Regions from separate parts of the Micromonospora sp. C97 genome, predicted to be linked through region 1. Evidence: riboswitches for the same ligand, from Rfam matches in the RefSeq annotation. Region 1 holds a riboswitch; each other region holds the start of a gene.
What was found. A riboswitch is a leader RNA that binds a small molecule or an ion and turns the genes downstream of it on or off. The one in region 1 is predicted to bind S-adenosylmethionine.
Positions count from the first base shown of each region.

Region 2: it holds a riboswitch for S-adenosylmethionine, as region 1 does, so the genes downstream of both, thrC (threonine synthase) here and KBX26_RS12580 (ABC transporter substrate-binding protein) in region 1, are expected to answer to the same signal.
Region 3: it holds a riboswitch for S-adenosylmethionine, as region 1 does, so the genes downstream of both, KBX26_RS05025 (aminotransferase class V-fold PLP-dependent enzyme) here and KBX26_RS12580 (ABC transporter substrate-binding protein) in region 1, are expected to answer to the same signal.

Region 1 is NZ_JAGPXU010000007.1:25,790-32,489, forward strand. Features, by position in the region: gene KBX26_RS12565 (Na+/H+ antiporter) at 1-628, shown strand, start outside; gene KBX26_RS12570 (amino acid ABC transporter ATP-binding protein) at 658-1,401, opposite strand; gene KBX26_RS12575 (amino acid ABC transporter permease) at 1,398-2,168, opposite strand; gene KBX26_RS12580 (ABC transporter substrate-binding protein) at 2,208-3,074, opposite strand; SAM riboswitch class IV at 3,348-3,459, opposite strand; gene KBX26_RS12585 (amino acid transporter) at 3,546-5,504, opposite strand; gene corA (magnesium/cobalt transporter CorA) at 5,659-6,700, shown strand, end outside.
Region 2 is NZ_JAGPXU010000002.1:407,607-414,306, forward strand. Features, by position in the region: gene paaN (phenylacetic acid degradation protein PaaN) at 1-985, opposite strand, end outside; gene KBX26_RS05100 (GNAT family N-acetyltransferase) at 1,086-2,105, opposite strand; gene thrC (threonine synthase) at 2,358-3,644, opposite strand; SAM riboswitch class I at 3,655-3,790, opposite strand; gene KBX26_RS05110 (DMT family transporter) at 3,858-4,820, opposite strand; gene KBX26_RS05115 (helix-turn-helix transcriptional regulator) at 4,912-5,217, shown strand; gene KBX26_RS05120 (DoxX family protein) at 5,492-5,947, opposite strand; gene KBX26_RS05125 (DUF4232 domain-containing protein) at 6,433-6,700, shown strand, end outside.
Region 3 is NZ_JAGPXU010000002.1:387,314-394,013, reverse strand. Features, by position in the region: gene KBX26_RS05035 (metal-dependent phosphohydrolase) at 1-479, opposite strand, end outside; gene KBX26_RS05030 (FUSC family protein) at 562-1,821, shown strand; gene KBX26_RS05025 (aminotransferase class V-fold PLP-dependent enzyme) at 1,846-3,105, opposite strand; SAM riboswitch class IV at 3,152-3,272, opposite strand; gene KBX26_RS05020 (PrsW family intramembrane metalloprotease) at 3,296-4,786, shown strand; gene KBX26_RS05015 (hypothetical protein) at 4,819-4,986, opposite strand; gene KBX26_RS05010 (co-chaperone GroES) at 5,080-5,418, opposite strand; gene KBX26_RS05005 (AI-2E family transporter) at 5,578-6,700, shown strand, end outside.

The DNA.
Region 1 (6,700 bases):
TGTCACAGCGCAGTCGGCGCGACTGCGCCGCCGCCGGATGGTGGACGACGTCGGTCGAGGTCCCTCCGGCTGGCGGGTGGGGACCGTCGGGGGCTGGGCCGGTTTCCGGGGTGCGGTGTCGCTCGCCGCCGCCCTGGCCGTCCCGACGATGACTGTGGATGGCCGGCCGGTGGTCGAACGCGACCTGATCATCTTCGTCACCGCGCTGGTGATCGTGCTGATCATGCTCCTGCAGGGCACCACCCTGCCGCTGGTGGTGCGCTGGGCCGGGCTCAGCGGCGACCCGGGACGCGTCGACGAGGCCCGGCACGCCCGGCGGCGGGCCGCCGAGGCGGGCCTGGCCGCCCTCCCGCAGGTCGCCGCGGAGATCGGTGTCCAGGGTGATTCGGTGCGTCGGCTGGAGGCCGAGTACCAGCGGCACCTGGAGGACCTCAACGAGGGCGGTGGGACCATCGCCGATGAGCGCCGGCTGGAACGGCAACTGCGCCTCGGCGTCCTCGCGCACAAGAGGCGGGAGGTCACCCGACTGCGCGACAACCGGGAGATCGACGACCTGGTGCTGCAGGAACTCCAGTCCGCGCTGGACAACGAGGAGATCCGGCTGCTGGGGCGCGAACCCAACGAGTGACCGTCGGCCACCGCGCGCGCCCGCGCGGCTCAGAGCACCTGGTCGAGGAACCGGCGCAGCCGCGGATGTTCGGCCCGCTCGAAGACGGCCTCGGGCGGGCCGGCCTCCAGCACCACACCCCGGTCCATGAAGGCGACGGTGTCGGCGACCTGCCGGGCGAAGCCCATCTCGTGGGTCACCACCACCATGGTCATTCCGGCGGCGGACAGGTCGGCCATCACCCCGAGCACACCCTTGACCAGCTCCGGGTCGAGCGCAGAGGTCGCCTCGTCAAAGAGCATCACCTCGGGCCGCAGCGCCAGCGCACGGGCGATCGCCACCCGTTGCTGCTGACCACCGGAGAGCTGCGCCGGTCGGGAGTTCGCCTTGCCGGCAAGCCCCACCAGCTCCAACTGGGCGCGGGCGAGCGCGTCCGCCTCGTCCTCACCGAGCTTGCGCAGTCGGCGCAGCGCCAGCGTGACGTTGCGCAGCACGCTCATGTGCGGGAAGAGGTTGAACTGCTGGAACACCATGCCCACCCGCTGCCGCAGCGCGTCCGGGTCGTCGCCCCGCACGCTGCGCCCGTCCAGCAGCACGTCGCCCCGGTCCGGTTCGATCAGCCGGTTGATGGTGCGCAGCAGTGTGGACTTGCCCGACCCGGACGGGCCGATGACACAGGCCGTCGCGCCACGCGGCACCGACAGGTCGACGCCACGCAGCACCCGGTTCGGTCCGAAGGCGAGGTGCACGTCGCGTACGTCGAGGCTGACCGAGGTCGTGCTGGCGGCGGTCATCGCCGGTCCCCTTCCATCGCGTACGGCGCGGTGTCGTCGTCCTCGTCTGTCGGCGCGGTGGCCGGCCGACCGTTGCGCAGCCGGCGGTCGATCCAGTTCACGACGTGCGTCAACGGAACGGTCAACGCCAGGTAGCACAGCCCCGCCAGCAGCAGCGCCGACTCGTTACCGGTGGTGGCCGCGTAGTCCTGCCCGATCCGGAACAGCTCCCGCTGGCTGGCCACCAGACCGAGGAAGTAGACCAGGCTGGAGTCCTTGATCAGCGCGATGAGCTGGTTCACCCAGGCCGGCAGCACCCGCCGGATGCCCTGCGGGACGATCACCAGCCGCATCGCGTCGGCCCAGGAGAAGCCGAGCGCCCGGGCGCCCTCCAACTGGGCGGCCTCCACCGACTGGATGCCCGAGCGGAAGATCTCCCCGATGTACGCGGCAGCGATGAGCGACAGCGCCAGGATGCCCAACGGGTAGGGGTCCGGTCCCCAGACCTGCATGCCCAGCGGGGCCAACCCGACGCCGATCAGCAGGATCGTCGCGGCGGCCGGCAGCCCTCGGAACACGTCGGTGTAGACCCGCGCCGGCCAGCGCAACCAGCGGCTGCGGGAGATCCCCGCGACGGCCAGCAGCAGGCCCAGCACCGAGCCGAGCAGAGCGGCGGAGACCGCCAGGATCAGCGTGTTGGGCAACCCGACGGTCAGCATCTCGGGCAGCGCCTCGCGCATCGAGTCCCAGTCGAAGAACGTTTCCCACAGGGTGCTCAACGGATCCATGTGTCGCCTCTCCTACCGCCCCGCTCGCTCGTCACCGGTTCAGGACGCCGCCGACGCGGACGCCGACGGCGCCACAGTGACCGCGCCGCTGCCCGGCTTGAAGTCCGCCGGGATCGGCCGGCCCGGGTAGTACTGCGCCTGCAACCGGGTCCAGGTGCCATCGGCGATGACCTCGTCGAGGCTCTTGTTCAGCGCCTCGCGCAGCTTGTCGTTGCCCTTGGCCACGGCGTACGCGGTCGGTGCCGGGCTGAGCTGCTTGGCCGCCACGGTGATCTTGCCGTTGCTGTCGGCGGCCGACTTCTCGCCGATCTCCGCCGGGGCGATCCACGCGTCGGCGGTGCCCGCCTTGAGCTGGTTGATCGCACCGTTGTAGTCCGGCACCCGCACCGGGTTCAGCTGCTTGCCGGTGGCGTAGTCGTCCTGGACCGTGCCCTGCACCACCACCACCCGCTTGCCGGTGAGCTGGTCGAAGCTGGTGATCGGCGAGCCGGCCGGGACGTCCAGGCCGAAGTAGCCGAAGTCGTAGCCGTTGCCGAAGTCGACTGTCTTCTTGCGAGCCTCGGTGATGGTGATCGAGGAGCTGCCGACGTCGAACTTGCGGTTGTTGACCTGGCTGAGCAGCGCGGAGAAGTCGGTGCCGACGAACTCCACACTGAGGCCGAGCTTGCCGGCCACGGCGGTCAGCAGGTCGTTGTCGAAGCCGGTGAACCTGCCGTCCTTGAGGTACACGTTCGGCGGGGCGTCGGTCAGCGTGCCGGCGCGCAGCACGCCCGGCTGGGCCAGGCCGTACGGGTTGGTGGTGGCGTCGGACGAGCTGTCGTCGCCGCAGGCGGTGAGGGCGGTGGCGGCCAGGATCGTCGCCGCCCCCAGGGCGGCGGCACGGGTCACTGCGGGAAGGAATCGCACTGGTGTCTCCGAAGGGTGGTGTCTCGGCGGGCGTGGGTGTGCGCCACCGACGGCGCGCCCGATGGGCGTACCGGTGGAAAGGGGTTTCGGGAGGGTGGTGCTAGAGCGCGGTGCCGCGACGACAGGCGGCGCTGCACATTCGCATCGTGTCCACGTGCCGTCGCCGGGTCAGTGCGGGCGAGGGTCGACCGGTGCGGAGGTCCGCGACGTCAGTCGGTGGGGTGGTGCTGAGGATGCGCATGGTTCTCCCGGGTCTGTGCTGACCTGGGTGCCAGGCCACGCTTGCACCGACGTCGTGCCGGTGCCTGGTCTTCACCCGGGGCACCCCACCGCGGAGGAGGGTTGCCGGCCAGCGAGCCGGGGCTTCGCGCTGGCGCTCATGACCTGCGCCGAGGCTAGCAGCACCAACGGGTGCCGCGTCCAGTCGGTATGACCACGCTCACCGTGCGCGACGAGCCGTCCGCGCCCAGGTCAGCCGGCGTGCACGTGCGGTCGGCGGTGTGGGTCGGGTTCCTGGCGGCGCAGGATCTCCCGGGTCACCGAGGCGATCGCGCCCTGCCCGAACGCCAGGTAGCGCAGGAAGTTGCGAACCGGGCCGCCCTCGGACCACTCGAAGTAGATGTGGGGCCGCCGACGGCTGCGGTCGCGGATCTCCAGCAGCAGGGCGGCCAGCGCGGTGGGCACCGACGAACTGGCCAGGCTGAGCACCGGGAAGCGGCCGTCGACGACGCTGCCGCGGACCAGCACCTCGGTCTCGAAGTCGGACGGGTCGGTGACCTCGACCTCGACGAAGATGACGTCGCTGTCGTCGGGGAAGTCGTTGTCCGCCATGGTCTGGGCGAGCTTGGCGCGGTACTCCGCCTCGTCGCGCCGGTCGGGTTCGTGCGCGATGAGGCGGATCCGCCGGCCGGCGCGTTCGTCGATGATCCGGGCCGCGGCCGGATCCAGTTCGACGTGATCGACGCGCAGCTCGTAGGCCCGCATCAGCCGGGACAACACCGACACCAGGATGATCCCGCCGATGAAACAAGCGGCGATCTTGACGCCACTGGGGCGTTCCACCACGTTCGCCAGCGTCGTGTAGACGAAGATCACCGCGATGACGCCGAACGCGATGGTGCGACCGCGCTGACGCTGCCGCAGCGCCGCGAGCGTCACCGCCGTCGCGGCCGAGGTGATCAACACCAGCACCCCGGTGGCGTACGCGCCGCCCTGCGCGTCCACGCTGGCCTCGAAGATGATCGTGATCAGGAACGCCACCGAGGTGAAGACCAGCACCAGTGGCCGGACGGCTCGCGCCCAGGTCGGCGCCATGCCGTAGCGGGGCAGGTAGCGCGGCACGAGGTTGAGCAGACCAGCCATCGCCGACGCCCCGGCGAACCAGAGGATCCCGATGGTGGACAGGTCGTAGATGGTGCCGAACACCTCGCCGAGGTGGGCGTGCGCCAGATAGGCCAGCGCCCGCCCGTTCGCCGGCCCGCCCGGCTGGAAGGCGTCCGGCGGGATCAGCACCGTTGTCGTCACGCTGCTGGTGATCAGAAAAACGCTCATGATCACCGCTGCGGTGGTCAGCAGCCGGCGCGCGCCACGGATCCGGCCCAGCGGTCGTGCCTCTGAATCCTGCGGGTCACCCCGTACGCTCGGCATCACCGCCACCCCGGTCTCGAAGCCGGACAGACCCAACGCCAGCTTCGGAAAGACCAGCAGCGACAGCCCGACCACCAGCCACGGGTCGCCGTGCCCGGTGGTCAGCGCGGAGGTCCAGTCGCCCACCGCGCTCGGATGCCTCACCACCCGCCACAGCGCGTCGGCCACCACCACCGCGTTCAGCGTCAGGTAGACCGCGACCAGGACGACGGCGATCCCGATCGCCTCGGTGAATCCCTTGAGGAACACCGCGCCCAGCAGCGACACGAGCAGCAGTGTGACCAGCACCTCGTGCCCCTTGAGCGCACTCGGCCAGAACGGGTTCTCGTCGATGTGCGCCGTCGCGTCAGCGGCCGAGAGGGTGATGGTGATGATGAAGTCGGTGGCCGCGAAACCGAGCAGCACCAGCACCAGCAGTTTGCCCGGCCAGTAGCTCAGCAGGCGGACCAGCATCGCGATGGAACCCTCACCGTGCGGGCTCTCCACCGCCACCCGCCGGTAGACCGGCAACGCCCCCAGCAGGGTCACCAGCACCAGCACCAGCGTCGCCACCGGCGAGAGCGCCCCGGCGGCCAGCGCCGCGATACCCGGCTGGTAACCCAACGTGGAGAAGTAGTCCACACCGGTCAGGCACATCACCTTCCACCACGGGTGGTGCCGGTGCTCCGGCGGGCGCCCGTGCGGCCCCGGGTGCTGCACGGCCTGGTCCGAGCCGGCGTCGAGCAGCCACCCCCGCAACCGGCCGGCGCGTCTGTCGAACGTCACCGGCGCGTCCCCCGTCATCCCGCTCACGGTCACCGTGAGTATCCGCCCATGGGGCCGCTGCCGTCCGCCGGTGCGCGGAACCCAGCCGACACCCCGGCGGGTTTCGGGCCCAGGGCACCGGGGATGCAGCCTCCCGGTCCGGACCGGACGGCACCGGGGGAGGGGACAGGGCATGGTCGGCGGCCGTCGCTTCCGCCCGGGTGGTGGCTTCGGCCGTCAACTCGACAAGTACGAGACGAGGGTCGGCGTGGTGCCGCCCCCGGAGTCGCCCGCCGCCTCCCACGGCCTGGTGGACAGCGCGGTCTACCTCCGGGGGCACCGGTTCGCCTCGCCGTCCGGCCTCGCCGAGACGTACCGCTGCCTGCAGGAGCAGGACGACGCGATGGCCTGGATCGGGTTGTACCGGCCCGACATCGAGCAGATCACCTCACTGGCCCGCGAGTTCCGGCTGCACGACCTGGCGGTCGAGGACGCGATCAACGCCCACCAGCGGCCCAAGCTGGAGCGCTACGGCCACACCCTGTTCGTGGTGCTGCGCGCCGCCCGCTACGACGACCTGCGGGAGGAGGTCGAGTTCTCCGAGCTGCACCTGTTCATCGGACCCGGCTTCGTGGTCACCGTCCGCCACGGTGAGGCACCGGACCTGGCCGCGGTGCGGCGGCGGATGGAGACCGAGGCGCAGATGCTCGCCCGGGGCCCGGAGGCGGTCCTGTACGCGATCCTGGACCAGGTCGTCGACGGGTACGCGCCGGTGGTGGCCGGGCTGGAGAACGACATCGACGAGATCGAGACCCAGGTGTTCGGTGGCGACCCGAACGCCAGCCGCCGCATCTACGGCCTCAGCCGCGAGGTCATCCAGTTCCAGCGGGCCGCCCGCCCCCTGCTCAGCGTGCTCGACGCGCTGGCCGTCGGCGCGGGCAGCGCCAGCGCCGACGAGGAGCTGCGCCGCTACCTGCGCGACGTGACCGACCACCTGACCCAGGTGGTGGAGCGGGTGGACGGTTTCCGGCACCTGCTGCAGAACATCCTCACCGTCAACGCGACCCTCGTCTCGCAGCAGCAGAACGAGGAGATGCGCAGTCTCACGGCGGCCAGCTACAGCCAGAACGAGGAGCTGAAGAAGGTTTCCTCCTGGGCGGCGATCCTCTTCGCTCCCACGCTCATCGGCACCGTGTACGGCATGAACTTCGTCCACATGCCGGAGCTGAACTGGC
Region 2 (6,700 bases), on a different contig from region 1:
TGCCGGCGAAGTCGTCGGTGGAGTCGATGACGACGGTGTTCAGCCCGGCCTTCTCGGTGTAGACCGAGGCCTGCCGCGCGTGCGTCTCCAGCCAGTCGCCGTACTCGGTGGAGCCGGTGAAGTCGACGATCTTCACGGCCCGGTGCAGGGCCAGGTCGCTGGCGAGCTTCTCGCCGGGCGCCTCCGCCGCCAACATGATCAGGTTCGGGTCGAAGCCGGCCTCGGCGAGCACCTCCCGGGCGTACTTCACGGTGATGGCCAGCGGCAGCACGGCGCGCGGGTGCGGCTTGACGATCACCGGGTTGCCGGTGGCCAGCGAGGCGAACAGCCCGGGGTACGAGTTCCAGGTCGGGAAGGTGTTGCAGCCGATCACCAGCGCCACCCCACGCGGCACCACGTGGAACGTCTTGGTCATCCGCAGCGGGTCGCCCTTGCCGGCGGCCTTCTCCCAGCCCGCCGTGCCCGGGTGCCGGGTCATCTCGGCGTACGCGTACGCCAGGGCTTCCAGCGCCCGGTCCAGCGCGTGCGCGCCACCGGCCTGGAAGGCCATCACGAACGCCTGCCCGCTGGTGAACTGCACCGCGTTGGCCAGTTCGAAGATGTTCTTGTGCAGCCGGTCGAGGATCTCCAGGCAGACGCCCACCCGGGCCTGCGGGCCGGCGTCACGCCACGCCGGCAGCGCGGCGGAGGCGGCGCTGACCAGCTCGCCGGGGCCGGCGTGCGGGTACCGCACCGCCAACTCCACACCGAACGGGCTCGTCTCGGTGGCGACCCGAGCGCCGCTGCCGGGCTGGTCGAGCGGAAAATCACCACCGAGGTACGCCTCGAAGGCGGCCTTACCGTCGGCGGCGGCGGTCTCGCCGTACACCCGGGGGCTGGGGGATTCAGGATAGGCGGACCAGTAGCCCCGCTCCGTGATCGCGGTCAGCGCACGGTTGAGGGTGTCGGCGTGCCTGTCGTACAGGGGATGCGGGGTCTCCGTCATGCCCGCCATCATGCCTGAGTCAGGTCCGCGAGCAGTAGCGCGAATGCCCGGCAGCGGCGCATGCCTGAGTCAGGTCCGCGAGCAGTAGCGCCGATACCTGTCAGAGGGTGAGCTGCCAGTCGGTCCAGGAGTCCACCGGGCGGAAGCCGAGCTGCTCGTTGATCGCCACCATGTAGCTGTTGCTTGTCGCGTTCCAGGTGTCGATCACCTGTATCGCCGGCTGGTGGGTGAGCAGGTGGTGCAGGTTCTCCGCCTTGGCGATGAGGCCGAGCCGGTGCCCACGGTGGGCCGGGTCGACGATGGTGATCTGCTGGAACGCGTGCCAGTCGGCGGAGGCACCCACGTCCAGCAGCGTCCAGGCGACAAGTCGACCGGACGCCTCGTGGCGCATCCCGAGGTGGTAGCGCCGCCGGCCCCGGGCGTCCAGCGCCCGCTCGTTGCCGCGGATGCGCTCGGCGTCCACCCGCTCCGGCTCCCACTGCACGTCGCCCATGGGCGCGTCCATCAGCAGCCGGCCGTCGAGGTAGGCGATGTCGGCGACGTACTCCGGCGGGGTGGCCCCCTGCCAGCAGACCGACTGGTAGCCCTCGGCCCGCGGGCGGGCCTCGGCGAGCGAAGCCCGCAGCGCGACCCGGTCGAGCTTGCTGACGTCGAGCCGTCGGCGCACCTCGGCGAGGGCGGGCTGCGCTCCGGTAGCGGCGGCGAACGCGTCACCGGCCACGCTTCGGGCCGGCCCGCCGGGCAGCGCGGAGACCGCCATCCCCACCACCCGCTTGCGGCCGTGTTCGCGGAGCAGACGCACGCCGTACTCGTGCAGGGCCCGGCCGACTCCACGACGCCGCAGCTGGGGATGCACCAGCAGGTCGGCGGTGGCGTTGTCGGTGTTGTCGAGCTGCGGCAGGTCCAGTTGGAGGTAGCCGGCCGGCACGCCGTCCAGTCGGGCCAGCGCCCAGAGTGACCGGGTGCCGGGCATCGGCGTGTGGAACAGCGCGTCGAAGCGGCGCCGGCAGGAGGGCGGGAAGTCCGGCAGGTCGGCGTGGTTGACCGCTGACCCGATCCGGTACGCCTCGTCGACCGCGGTCCGGTCGGCGCCGTCGAACGACGCGATAGTGATGCTCATTGCGCTGAGGGTGCACCAGGCAAAAGCGATCGGGCCAGCGAATTAATCGCTGGCCCGATCGAACGTGGTCGGGAGGGACACTCGCACAACGCCTCCGGCGTTGGGTCGCAAGAACTTCAAAAGTCTTCGGCGAAATGCCCTCCCGCACGGAGCATCTTGCGCCGTCCGGTTCCTGCCGTCAAGTCCGTAGCGGCGGGTTTTCCACACTCACAGCGAAAACCCAGTTACTGGCTGATCCACCTGGCCCGTGGGTCAGCCGAGGAGGCCGGCGTCGCGGGCGGCACGCAGCGAGGGCTTGATGTGGTGGGTCGGGCCAACCTGGCCGGCCACCGCGTCGATGGTCTTCAGACCCTCGCCGGTGTTGAACACGACGGTCTCCGCCGACGGGTCGAGCCGACCGGACTCGACCAGCTTGCGCAGCACGGCCACTGTCACCCCACCCGCGGTCTCGGCGAAGACCCCGGTCGTGCGGGCCAGGTCGCGGATGCCCGCCCGGATCTCGTCGTCGTCGACGTACTCCATCCAGCCGCCGGTGCGGCGGACCGCTTCCAGGGCGTAGAGGCCGGCTGCCGGGTCGCCGATGTTGAGCGACTTGGCGATGCCGGTCGGCTTGACCGGGATGATCGTGTCGGTCCCGCCGTGCAGGGCGGTGGCGATCGGGTTGCAGCCTGCGGACTGCGCACCGAAGACCTTCCAGCCGCCGGCCGGCGCCTCGACCAGGCCGATCTCGACCAGCTCGGAGAACGCCTTGTCAATCTTGGTGAGCAGCTCGCCGCTGGCCATCGGAATGACCACCTGCGCCGGGATCCGCCAGCCCAGCTGCTCGGCCACCTCGTAGCCGAGGGTCTTGGAACCCTCTGCGTAGTACGGCCGGACGTTCACGTTGACGAACGCCGTGTCCTCGAATTCGTCGGTCTCCACCAGCTCGCCGCAGAGCCGGTTGACATCGTCGTACGAACCGTCGATGGCGACCAGTTCGCCACCGTAGACGGCGGTGGTGATGACCTTGCCCTGCTCCAGGTCGCTGGGGATGAAGACCACCGAGGGCACGCCGGCGCGGGCGGCGTGGGCGGCCACCGAGTTGGCCAGGTTGCCGGTCGACGCGCAGGCGAACCGGGTGAAGCCGAGCGCCTTGGCGGCGGTGAGCGCCACCGAGACGACCCGGTCCTTGAACGAGTGGGTGGGGTTGGCGCTGTCGTCCTTGACCCACAGCGGCGCGGTGATGCCCAACTCGGCGGCGAGGTGCGGGGCCGCCACCAACGGGGTCAGCCCCGGGTCGAGGGTGACCCGGCTGGCCGGGTCCTGACCGGCGGGCAGCAGTGCAGCGTACCGCCAGATGTTGTCCGGGCCGGCTTCGATCTGTTCACGGGTGACGGTGGCCAGCGCGGAGGTGTCGTAGTCGACCTCCAGCGGGCCGAAACACTCGTAACAGGCGTGCTGGGCGGCGAGCGGGTAGCGGGCCGAACAGGCGCGGCAGACCAGGGCGCGGGCCGGGCTGGCAGAGGTGTCGATGCCGGAGCTGACGAGCGTCGACGTCATGTCGAGAGTCCTCTCATCTTTCCCCGCATCGCACCGTGCGGCGGGGACGGAATTGGCACCTGCCCCGCGGGTCGCTCAGCGGTGAGCGCGCGGGGTGGTTGCCGGGGCGTCGTCGGGCCGTATCCCTCAGCCCCTCTGGATGAGGTATTCAGTTGTGCCGCCGAGTCTAGGCAAAGCTGGCCGTGGCCTCCAGGGCGAATCCCAGGGAGTGGGTCAGCGGGCGTTCACGGCCACCGGGTCGGTCACCGCGATCGGGTCCGTCACCGCACCCGACTGGGGCAGCGGCGTGGTCCGGGGGCGGGCGGCGAGATTCGCGGCGATCAGGGCGGCGATCGTGATGGCGGCCCCGACCAGTTCGACGGGTTCCGGGCGGTAGCCACGGGCGATCTGCACCGCGAAGGTGGTCACCGGAACCAGGTTCATGAACAGCGCGGCGTTGGCGGCACCGAGTCGCTGCACGCCGGTGTTCCAGGCCAGGACCGCGATGACGGCACCCACCACGACGGCGTACGCCAGCTGCGGGGTGACCGCCACGAGGTCGGCGGCGCCTGGCGCGTGCTGCCAGCCGACGGCGTCGGCGCCGATGCTCAGGACGAGCATGGCGGCCGTGCCGGCGAGCGCGGTCAGTGTGGTGAAGCGCAGCGGCGTCCACTCGCCGAACCGGCTGGCGCCGTGGGTGTAGATGGCCCAGCCCAGCACCGCGCCGATCATCATCAGCCCGCCGAGGCCGAACTGGCCGAGCCCGGCCAGGCTGCCGCGCGTGATCACCAGGCCGACTCCGATGAGCGCCACCAGGGAGAGGGCCAGCAGGAGCGGCTTCGGGCGTACGCCGTCGCGAGCCCAGCGGACGAGCTGGGTGATCACCGGGGTGGTGGCCACGAAGAGGGAGACCTGCTGCGGGGCGGCGTGTTCGAGCGCCAGGTTCGTGAGCAGGTTGAACCCCGCGAAGCCGACCACGCCGAGCACCACCACCTCCAGCGCCCTTCCACCGTGCCGCAGCGCGCCGGCCCCCTCGCGGAGCAGCAGGATGGCGACCAGGACGACGGCGGCCAGCAGGTAGCGCGCGGTGGTCAAATTGAGCGGGTCGACCCGGTCGAGCGCGCTGGCCAGGATCGGGAACATCACGCCCCAGCCGAGCACGGCGACCAGTGGGTAAGCGGTGGCGCGGGATCGCATCGGCAACTCCAATGTTCGAGTATCGTCGAACCAACGACACCGACAGTAGGAGCTTGTTCGACAATTGTCGAACAACGGTTACACTGGTCACATGGAGCCGCACGAACCCGACCTGACCGCCGTACCGGTCACCAGCGTGCTGGCCGCGCTCGCCGACGACGTGCGGCTACAGATCGTCCGGGCGCTCGCCGAGGGCGGCGAGTCCCCCTGCGGCAGCTTCGACTTCGGCGTCTCCAAGGCGACCCGCAGCCACCACCTCAAGGTGCTGCGCGAGGCGGGCCTGACCCGAACCCGCGCCGCCGGCACGAGCCGGCTGGTCCGGCTGCGCCGCGACGAGCTGGACAAGCTCTACCCCGGCCTGCTGGACGCGGTCCTCGCCCACCACCGACCGGCCTGACGCTCCCGCCTCGGCCCCTCCCGCACGTGTCGCTGACGGTCACGGCTGCGGAGCGGGTGACACCTACCATTCGCGCACGCTTTGGAGCTGAATCGTTTACGACATCAGCGCCCAGCTGGGAGCCGGCGCGCGGGGCACAGAGCCGGGCCGGCGCGCGGGGCACAGAGCCGGGCCGGCGCGCGGGGCACAGAGCCGGGGCTGCGGACGACCGCCCTTGACCGGCGCGTCGCCGGGGCCGCCTCGTCGAGGCCCCGGCGACGCGGAACGGGTGCGGTCAGACGACGATCGAGCTGCTCTCAGCCATCGGCGTCGCCGGCGCGGACTCAACCTCGCGGCGACGCGCGAGCAGCGTGTCGAGCGCCCAGGAACCCGGACCGAGGGCCGCGATCAGCAGGAACGACCAGCAGAAGAGTGCCGACAGCTCACCACCGTTGTGCAGCGGCAGCAGATGATCCGGCTGGTGCACGACGAAGTAGGCGTACGCCATCGAGCCGGATGCGAGCAGAGCGGCGGGTCGGGTGAAGAGGCCGGCCAGCACCAGCGCGCCGCAGACCAGCTGGATCAACGCGGCCCACCAGCCCGGCCAGGTGCCGGGGGCTATCGCCGCACCGGTCACGGGGTTGCCGCCGAACAACCCGAACACCGAGGTCACACCATGCAAAGCGAACAGCAGGCCGATCACGATGCGGAACAGGGACAGGGTCGGCCCGCCGAGCCGAGAAACGTTCATCGGTACCTCCATCGAAGGGATTGGATTCCCTCAATGTGAGGCATGAAAGTATCGAAGGTTATAGATTCCTTGTTAGTGGGAAAGTCCCCGGTTGGAATGTACCGGCGTGCAGGGCCCTCGTCGAGCGCTCGCCGCCTCACGGAGCCGGCCACCCGATCCCCTGAGCTGCGAAAACAATCGATGTCGCGTCGCTCCGACCGCCATGGGCACGCTCCCACAGTGTGGGTACGGCCGGTTACCCCACCTCAGACACCGGCGGACCGGCTGCTCGCGGCGCTGGCCGAGCTGGGCGGACGCCCGAGCGATGCCCTGAACGATTCAGCTCGAAAGGCATACCGGGACGGCACATCAGCCGGCCAGGGACAGCGTCACCGCCCCGGATCCGGGGCAGCTCCAGAGGCCCGGACCAGCAGACGGCAGGTGCACACCAGCGCTGCTGCGGGGCCAGGCAGCGGTGAGGCACCTCGATGGGTGAGGATCGACACATGATCTTCAGCTGCACGGCAGCACGGCGATGGTTCAGCGCAGTGGTCGCGGTGCCTCTCGCACTCGCCGCCTGCACCCCCGGTGACCATCGCGGCCAGGGTGGGGACCCGACGGGCCCGCCACCGACCCCGTCGAGCCCCACCCAGTCGCCCAGCGTCGCTCCGGTGGCCGAGTGTCCGGCCTCCGGCGTCCGGATCCGGGCGACCGGCGGGGACGCCGCCTCGGGCCTGCGCGCCCTCGGCATCGAGCTGGTCAACTGCGGCGAGC
Region 3 (6,700 bases), on a different contig from region 1:
TACTCCCGGCGGATCGCCGCCGCGTACCGCTCGTAGCGGGCCGGCGGCGCGGCCAGCACGGCCAGGTCCGCATCGCAGAGCAGCGCGCCGTCCCGGTCGTCCGGGGTCACCGAGTGCCCGGCGGTGAGCACCACCAGCCGGTGCACCTCGGCCACCGTGGACGTCGGCACCCCGAGCCCGGTGAGCACGCTCCCGGCCAGTGCCGCGCTGTCGCGTTCGTTGGCGTCGCCAGCGGCCCGGGGGTCGTAGACCACGTCGTGGAACCAGGCCGCCAACCGGACCACGTCGACCCGATCGGCCAGGTCGGCGTGCTGGTCCACCACATCGAGCACCGCCGTCAGATGGGCCAGCGTGTGATAGTGCCGGTGCGGCTCCCGCCACCGGGCGATCACCATCTCCCCGGCCCGGGTCGTGTCCGGGTCGGGCCTCGCGCCGGCATCCCGGGCCGCCGCCCGCCACCGGTCCAGCAGATCAGCCACCGCCCGAGTCTGCCGCATCCGCCCGCGACGCGCCGGACGGGAGGATTCAGCGAGCCCACCACGGGTAGTCGCGCCCATGGCCGTGGCCCGCGACAAGCGACCTCCGGTGGTACGACGTACCGCGCTGCGTGAAGGGCTGGTGGACATCGACGGCGCGCGGATCGCCGAAGCCACCCAAGAGCTGCGTCACCGCGGTCGAGCCACCCTGCACGACCGGCTGCACCGGGTACGGATGGCCGGTGGGCTCGCCGTGCAGGCCGGGCTGGCGGCCGGGCTCGCGTACTTCGTCTCGCACCGGCTGCTCGGCAACCCGCAACCAGTCTTCGCGCCGATCTCCGCGGTCGGCACCCTGGCCGCCTCGGTCGGTCAGCGGTTCCGCCGGACGGTGGAGCTGATCGTCGGGGTGGGCGTCGGGGTGGCAGTCGGTGACCTGCTGATCTACTTCCTCGGCACTGGCGCGTGGCAGCTCGGCCTGGTGGTCACCGTGGCGATTCTGCTCACCATCTTCGCCGGGGCGAGCGTGGCGATCGTCATCCAGGCGGCGGCCACCGCGGTGCTGATCGTGACGCTGAGCCCGTCGACCCAGAACCTGGAGATCCCCCGCTTCGTCGACGCGTTCCTCGGCGGTGGGATCGCGCTGCTGGTCACGGCGGTGCTGCTGCCGCTGAACCCGCTCCGGGTGATCAACCGGGCCGCCCGACCCGCCCTGGACCTGCTCGCCTCCCAGCTCGACGCCACCGCCGACGGGCTGCGCAACCGGGACCGCGCCACCATCCAGGGCGCGCTGGAGAGGTTGCGCAACAACAAGGAGGAGTTGGCCACGCTGGGCGAGGCGATCGAGGGGGCGAAGGAGACCGCCACCCTCTCCCCGGCCCGTTGGCACCGCCGCGACGAACTGACCCACTACGCCGAGGCGGCCGACCCGATCGACCGGGCGATGCGCAACAGCGGCACGTTGATCCGCCGGTCCGTCACGCTGGTCGAGGACGAGGAACCGGTGCCCGATCCGATGCCGGACGCGATCGGCCACCTCGCCGAGTCGGTCCGGCTGCTCAAGCACGAGTTCGCCGCCGGTGAGGAGCCGGAGAAGGCCCGGGAACGGTCACTGCGGGCGGTCAGCGAGGCCGGCCGGGCGTACGGCGAGGGGGTCGGCTTCTCCGGCAGTGTGGTGGTCGCCCAGGTCCGCACCACAGCGAGCGACCTGCTGGTCGCCTCCGGAATCGAGCAGGAGGAGGCGAACCGGTGGATCCGCACCGCCTTCGGGGAGCAGGAACGCCCGGTCGGTGAGCCCGCCGAGCCCGGCGAGGCGCCGAAGCCACCCACCGCCCCGCCGATCGGCTGAGCGCGGGCCGCCGCCGGCCGGGCCTCAGCCCAGCTCGGCCAGCGCCGCGAGCAGCCGGTCCACCTGGGCGGCCGTGCTGCCCAGCCCGATGCTGGCGCGCAGCGCGGTGGGCGGCAGGTCCCGCCGGCCGGTACGTCCCGCCGCCTCACTGAGCAGCCGCCGGGCCAGCGGGTGGGCACAGAACAACCCGTCCCGTACGCCGATGTGGTGCTCGGCGGCCAGCCGGGTGGCCACCTCGGTGGAGTCCCGACCGGCGACCACGAACGAGACGATGCCGACCCGGGGCGCGTCCGGGCCGAAGGTGCGCAGCTCCACGACGTGCGGCAGGGCGGCGAGGCCGGTCCGCAGCCGGGCCAGCACTGCCTGCTCGTGGGCGGCCAGCGCGGCCCGGTCCGCGTCGTCGAGCGCCGCGCACACCGCCGCCAGCGCAACCGCGCCGAGCAGGTTCGGGGTGCCGCCCTCGTGGCGGGCCGGACCGGTCGCCCAGGTCACGTCGTGGGTGGCCGGACCGACGTGACTGGTGGCCCCGCCGCCGGCCAGGTACGGCGGCGCGGCGTCCAACCAGTCCGCCCGGCCGATCAGCACGCCCGCGCCGAACGGCGCGTACAGCTTGTGGCCGGACACGGCCAGATAGTCGACGTCCAGCGTGAGCAGGTCGACCGGGGCGTGCGGGGCGAGTTGCGCGGCGTCGAGCACGATCCGGGCACCGTGCCGGTGGGCCACCCGCGCCAACTCGGCGACCGGCCACCGCTCACCGGTCACGTTGCTCGCACCGGTCACCGCGACCAGCACCGGCAGCGCCGGGTTGCTGCCCCGACGCAGCTCGGTCAGGGCGGCGGCGAGATCGCGTACCGCCCCGTCGGGATCGGTGGGCACCGGCAGCCGCACCGATCCGCGCGGCCAGGGCAGCAGGTTGGCGTGGTGTTCGCCGGCGAACGTGACGACCGTCGTGCCGGCCGGCACGGCCCGCGCCAGCAGGTTGAGCGCGTCCGTGGTGTTGCGGGTGAAGATCACGTGATCGTCGGCGCGAGCGCGGAAGTGGTCCCCGATCGTCTGCCGGGCCTGCTCGTAGGCGAGGGTGCAGCGTCGCGACAGCGCTCCCGCGCCGCGGTGCACGCTGGCGTACCAGGGCAGCAGCTCGGCCACCGCGTCGGCGGCGGCCCGCGCGCACGGTGCGCTGGCCGCGTAGTCCAGGTTGATCTCGCCGGGCACACCGAGGACGTCGAGCGGCGCGGACGGCCTGGCGGGCACTGTGGGCAGCGAGGGAACGAGGGTGACGGACACGCCGGAACCTCCGGGGTCAGGGACCCCGGGTGCGACATCGGGACGGGGTCCGCGCTTGCCCAGCACACCGATCGGGCTGGGCCCGGTCATCACCCGGGGCACCCCACCGCGAACTCGACGAGGGTTGCCGGCCAGCAAACCGGGGTTTGACGCTGGCGCTCGTGACCTGCCGGCAGCATAGCGGCTACCGATGCGGCCGAACCAGCCGGCGGTGGATGGCTACGCTGACCGCATGGCCGACACCCCGCCCGGTTCACCGCTGCCGCCGTCGCCCGCCGGCCCGCCCGCGCCCGCCGCCCCGCCGGTGGCCGAGACGCCCCGGATGCCGCTGCGCCGACTGGGCTGGCGGCGGTTCCTGGTGCTGGCCGGGGTGGTGCTGTTCATCGCGGCGTGCGCGGTGTTCATGGTCTTCACGCTCGGCCAGTCGCTCGGTGCGCAGGCCCTGCTGATCGGGGTGGTGGCCGCCATCCTGCCGGTGCCGGTGCTGGTCGGCTGCTTCCTCTGGTTGGACCGGTACGAACCCGAGCCGCTGAAGTATCTGATCTTCTGCTTCGCCTGGGGTGCGTTCGTCTCCACCGCCGCCTCGCTCACTGTGAACGACTTCGCGGCCAACCGGTTCGCCGACTGGGGCCTGCCGTCCGCGCTCACCGGGGTGCTGGTGGCGCCGTTCATCGAGGAGTTGACCAAGGCGCTGGGCCCGATCCTGCTGCTGGTGTTCCGCCGCCGCGAATGGTCCGGGATCACCGACGGCCTGGTCTACTGCGGGCTCTCCGCGGTCGGCTTCGCGATGGTGGAGAACATCCTCTACCTGGGCGGGTTGGGCTACGCCTCCGGTGCCGACCGCTATGGCCCGGCGACCGGCATCCAGCAGGTCATCGCGATCTTCATCCTGCGGATCCTGCTGTTCGGGTTCGCCCATCCCCTTTTCACCTCGATGACCGGTGTGGGGCTGGGGATCGCCTCCCGGACGGCCGACCGGCGCATCCGGGTGCTCGCCCCGATCGCCGGCCTGCTGCTCGCGATGATGCTGCACGGCACGTGGAACCTGCTGCCCACGCTCACCCAGGCCACCGGCGAGGCGGTGATCATGCTGTACGGCTTCCTGGGCCTGATGGTGCCGGTCTTCTTCGGCACCGTGGGGCTGGCGCTGTGGCTGCGCGCCTGGGAGGGGCGGCTCACCGAGCGGGTCCTGCCCGACTACGTACGCGCCGGCTGGCTCAGCCCGCCCGAGGTGGCCGCCCTGAGCAGCCTCGGCAGACGACACGCCGCCCGCAGTTGGGCGCGGCGGGTGGCCGGCGACGCCGGGGTGCGGGCGATGCGGGGTTACCAGTCCGCCGCGACCCGGCTGGCCCTGCTGCGCGACGGGACGCTGCGCGGTCTGGACCGCAAGCCCGCCGACCAGGAGCGGACCGCACGTGAGGAGCGGGAGTTGCTGGACGCGATCAGCGCGTACCGGACGTTCTTCGTCGGTCGGGACCCGCAGGCCCCGGCGGGGGTCTGGGACGGCAGCCGCTACCACCTGCGCTTCCCGGACGGCACCCAGCGCCCGGTGGACGCGCCGCACGAGCCGGTGGTGCCGATCCCGGTGGTGCTGGCCCCCGCCCCGGCTCCGGTGGGGTACGCGGCACCCGGCTGGCCGGGGCCGCGGTCGGCGCCGCCCTGGCCGCCGACGCACCCCTGAGCGCTGCCGACGGGCGGCGGGCGGCGGGCGGCTCAGGTCATCAGCGAGGTGAGGAAGTCACCGAGGCCCTGGAACATCGCGATCAGCGCGGCCCCGATCGCCCGGAACATCTGCGCGGCACCGTCCGGCCGGAAGGCCATGAAGTAGATCAGGAACGCGACACTGCCCCAGGTCAACAGCTTCTTCACGAATACCGGCATCGTCCCTCCCCAGGGCCACGGTCGCCGGATGGCTTCCCGTCGTGCGGCCGGGCAAACGGTGCGCGACGGGGCCTGGTGGCCGGGGGAGGTGCGTCAGAGGTAGAGGCCGGTCGAGTCGTTCTCGATCCGCTCGGCGGCGACGGCGTGCACGTCCCGCTCCCGCAGCAGCACGTAACCGCGGCCGTGCAGCTCGACCTCGGAGCGGTCGTCCGGGTCGAAGAGCACCCGGTCGCCGGAGACGATGGCGCGTACGTTCGGCCCCACCCCGACGGCGGTGGCCCAGGCGAGGCGCTTGCCGACCGCCGCGGTCGCCGGAATGACGATGCCGGCGGTGGAGCGGCGTTCGCCCTCGCTGCCCTCCATGCGTACCAGCACGCGGTCGTGCAGCAGGCGGATCGGCAGGCCGGCGTCCAGATCGTTGTCGGCGGTCACGCCGCAGACGCTACCGTGTGGGCCGACGGCTACCGGCCGGTGGTTACGCCGGAGGTGGTCGGGGCATTGTGTGGCGGAACCCCCTACGGTGTCGGGAACGGACGTATGCTGTCCGACCTGTCACCGTGGGCGGGCCGGGTTCTCTGCCAGGAGGTGCGCTTGAGCCGCTTCGAGCGGGTACGCGGGCGGCTTCGCCGCGCCTACCAGTCACGACAGGCGTCGGCGCGCGCCGACGAGGGCGCGGCGGATGACGCGCTGAACGACGCGTCGCCGGCCGCCCGGGTGGCATCGCCGGCCGTGCCGGGGCCGACCGCGCCGACGAGCGCCACTGTCTACGGCGCGGAACCACCGGTGGACCTGCACAGCTCCACGTCCAGCCGGGACGACGCCGACGTTCCGCACGGGCTGCGGATCGCCGCCGCGTGGTGTTGGCGACTGATCGTGATCGGCGTGGTGGCCTGGGCCCTGCTGCGGATCGTCGGCACGATCAAGATCGTGATCATTCCGCTGGCCATCGCGCTGCTGCTCTCGGCGCTGCTCGCGCCGGCGGTGGGCTGGCTGCTGCGGATCCGGTTCCCCCGGTCGCTGGCGACCGCTGTGGTGCTGGTCGGCGGCCTGGCCGCGGTGATCGGCACGCTGACGCTGGTGGTCAACGAGTTCATTCGTGGCGTACCGGAGCTGAGCGAGAAGTCGTCGGAGGGTGTCCGGCAGATCCAGAACTGGCTGAAGACGGGGCCGCTGCACCTCTCGGACACTCAGCTCGACCGCTACATCGACGAGGCGCAGGCCTGGATCAACTCCAACACCTCCAATCTGACAAGTGGCGCCCTGAGCACCGCCGCGACGCTGGCCGAGGTGCTGACCGGCACGCTGCTGGTGCTCTTCGCGACGTTCTTCTTCCTGCGCGACGGCAACCGGATCTGGCGCTTCCTGGTCCGGCTGCTGCCGGTGGCCGCCCGGTGGAAGGTCGACGACGCGGGTCGCGCCTCCTGGCACACGCTCGGCGCCTACGTCCGCGCGACCGTGCTGGTCGCCTTCATCGACGCGGTCGGCATCGGCATCTTCCTGGTCGTCTTCGACATTCCGTTCGCCTTCCCGCTGGCCGCGCTGGTCTTCCTCGGCGCGTTCATCCCGATCGTCGGTGCGGCGCTCTCCGGCGGCGTGGCGGTGCTGGTGGCCCTCGTCGACAGCGGCCCGGTCACCGCGTTGATCATCCTTGGCGCGGTGATCGGCGTGCAGCAGATCGAGGGCCACGTGCTCCAGCCGTTGATCATGGGCCGGG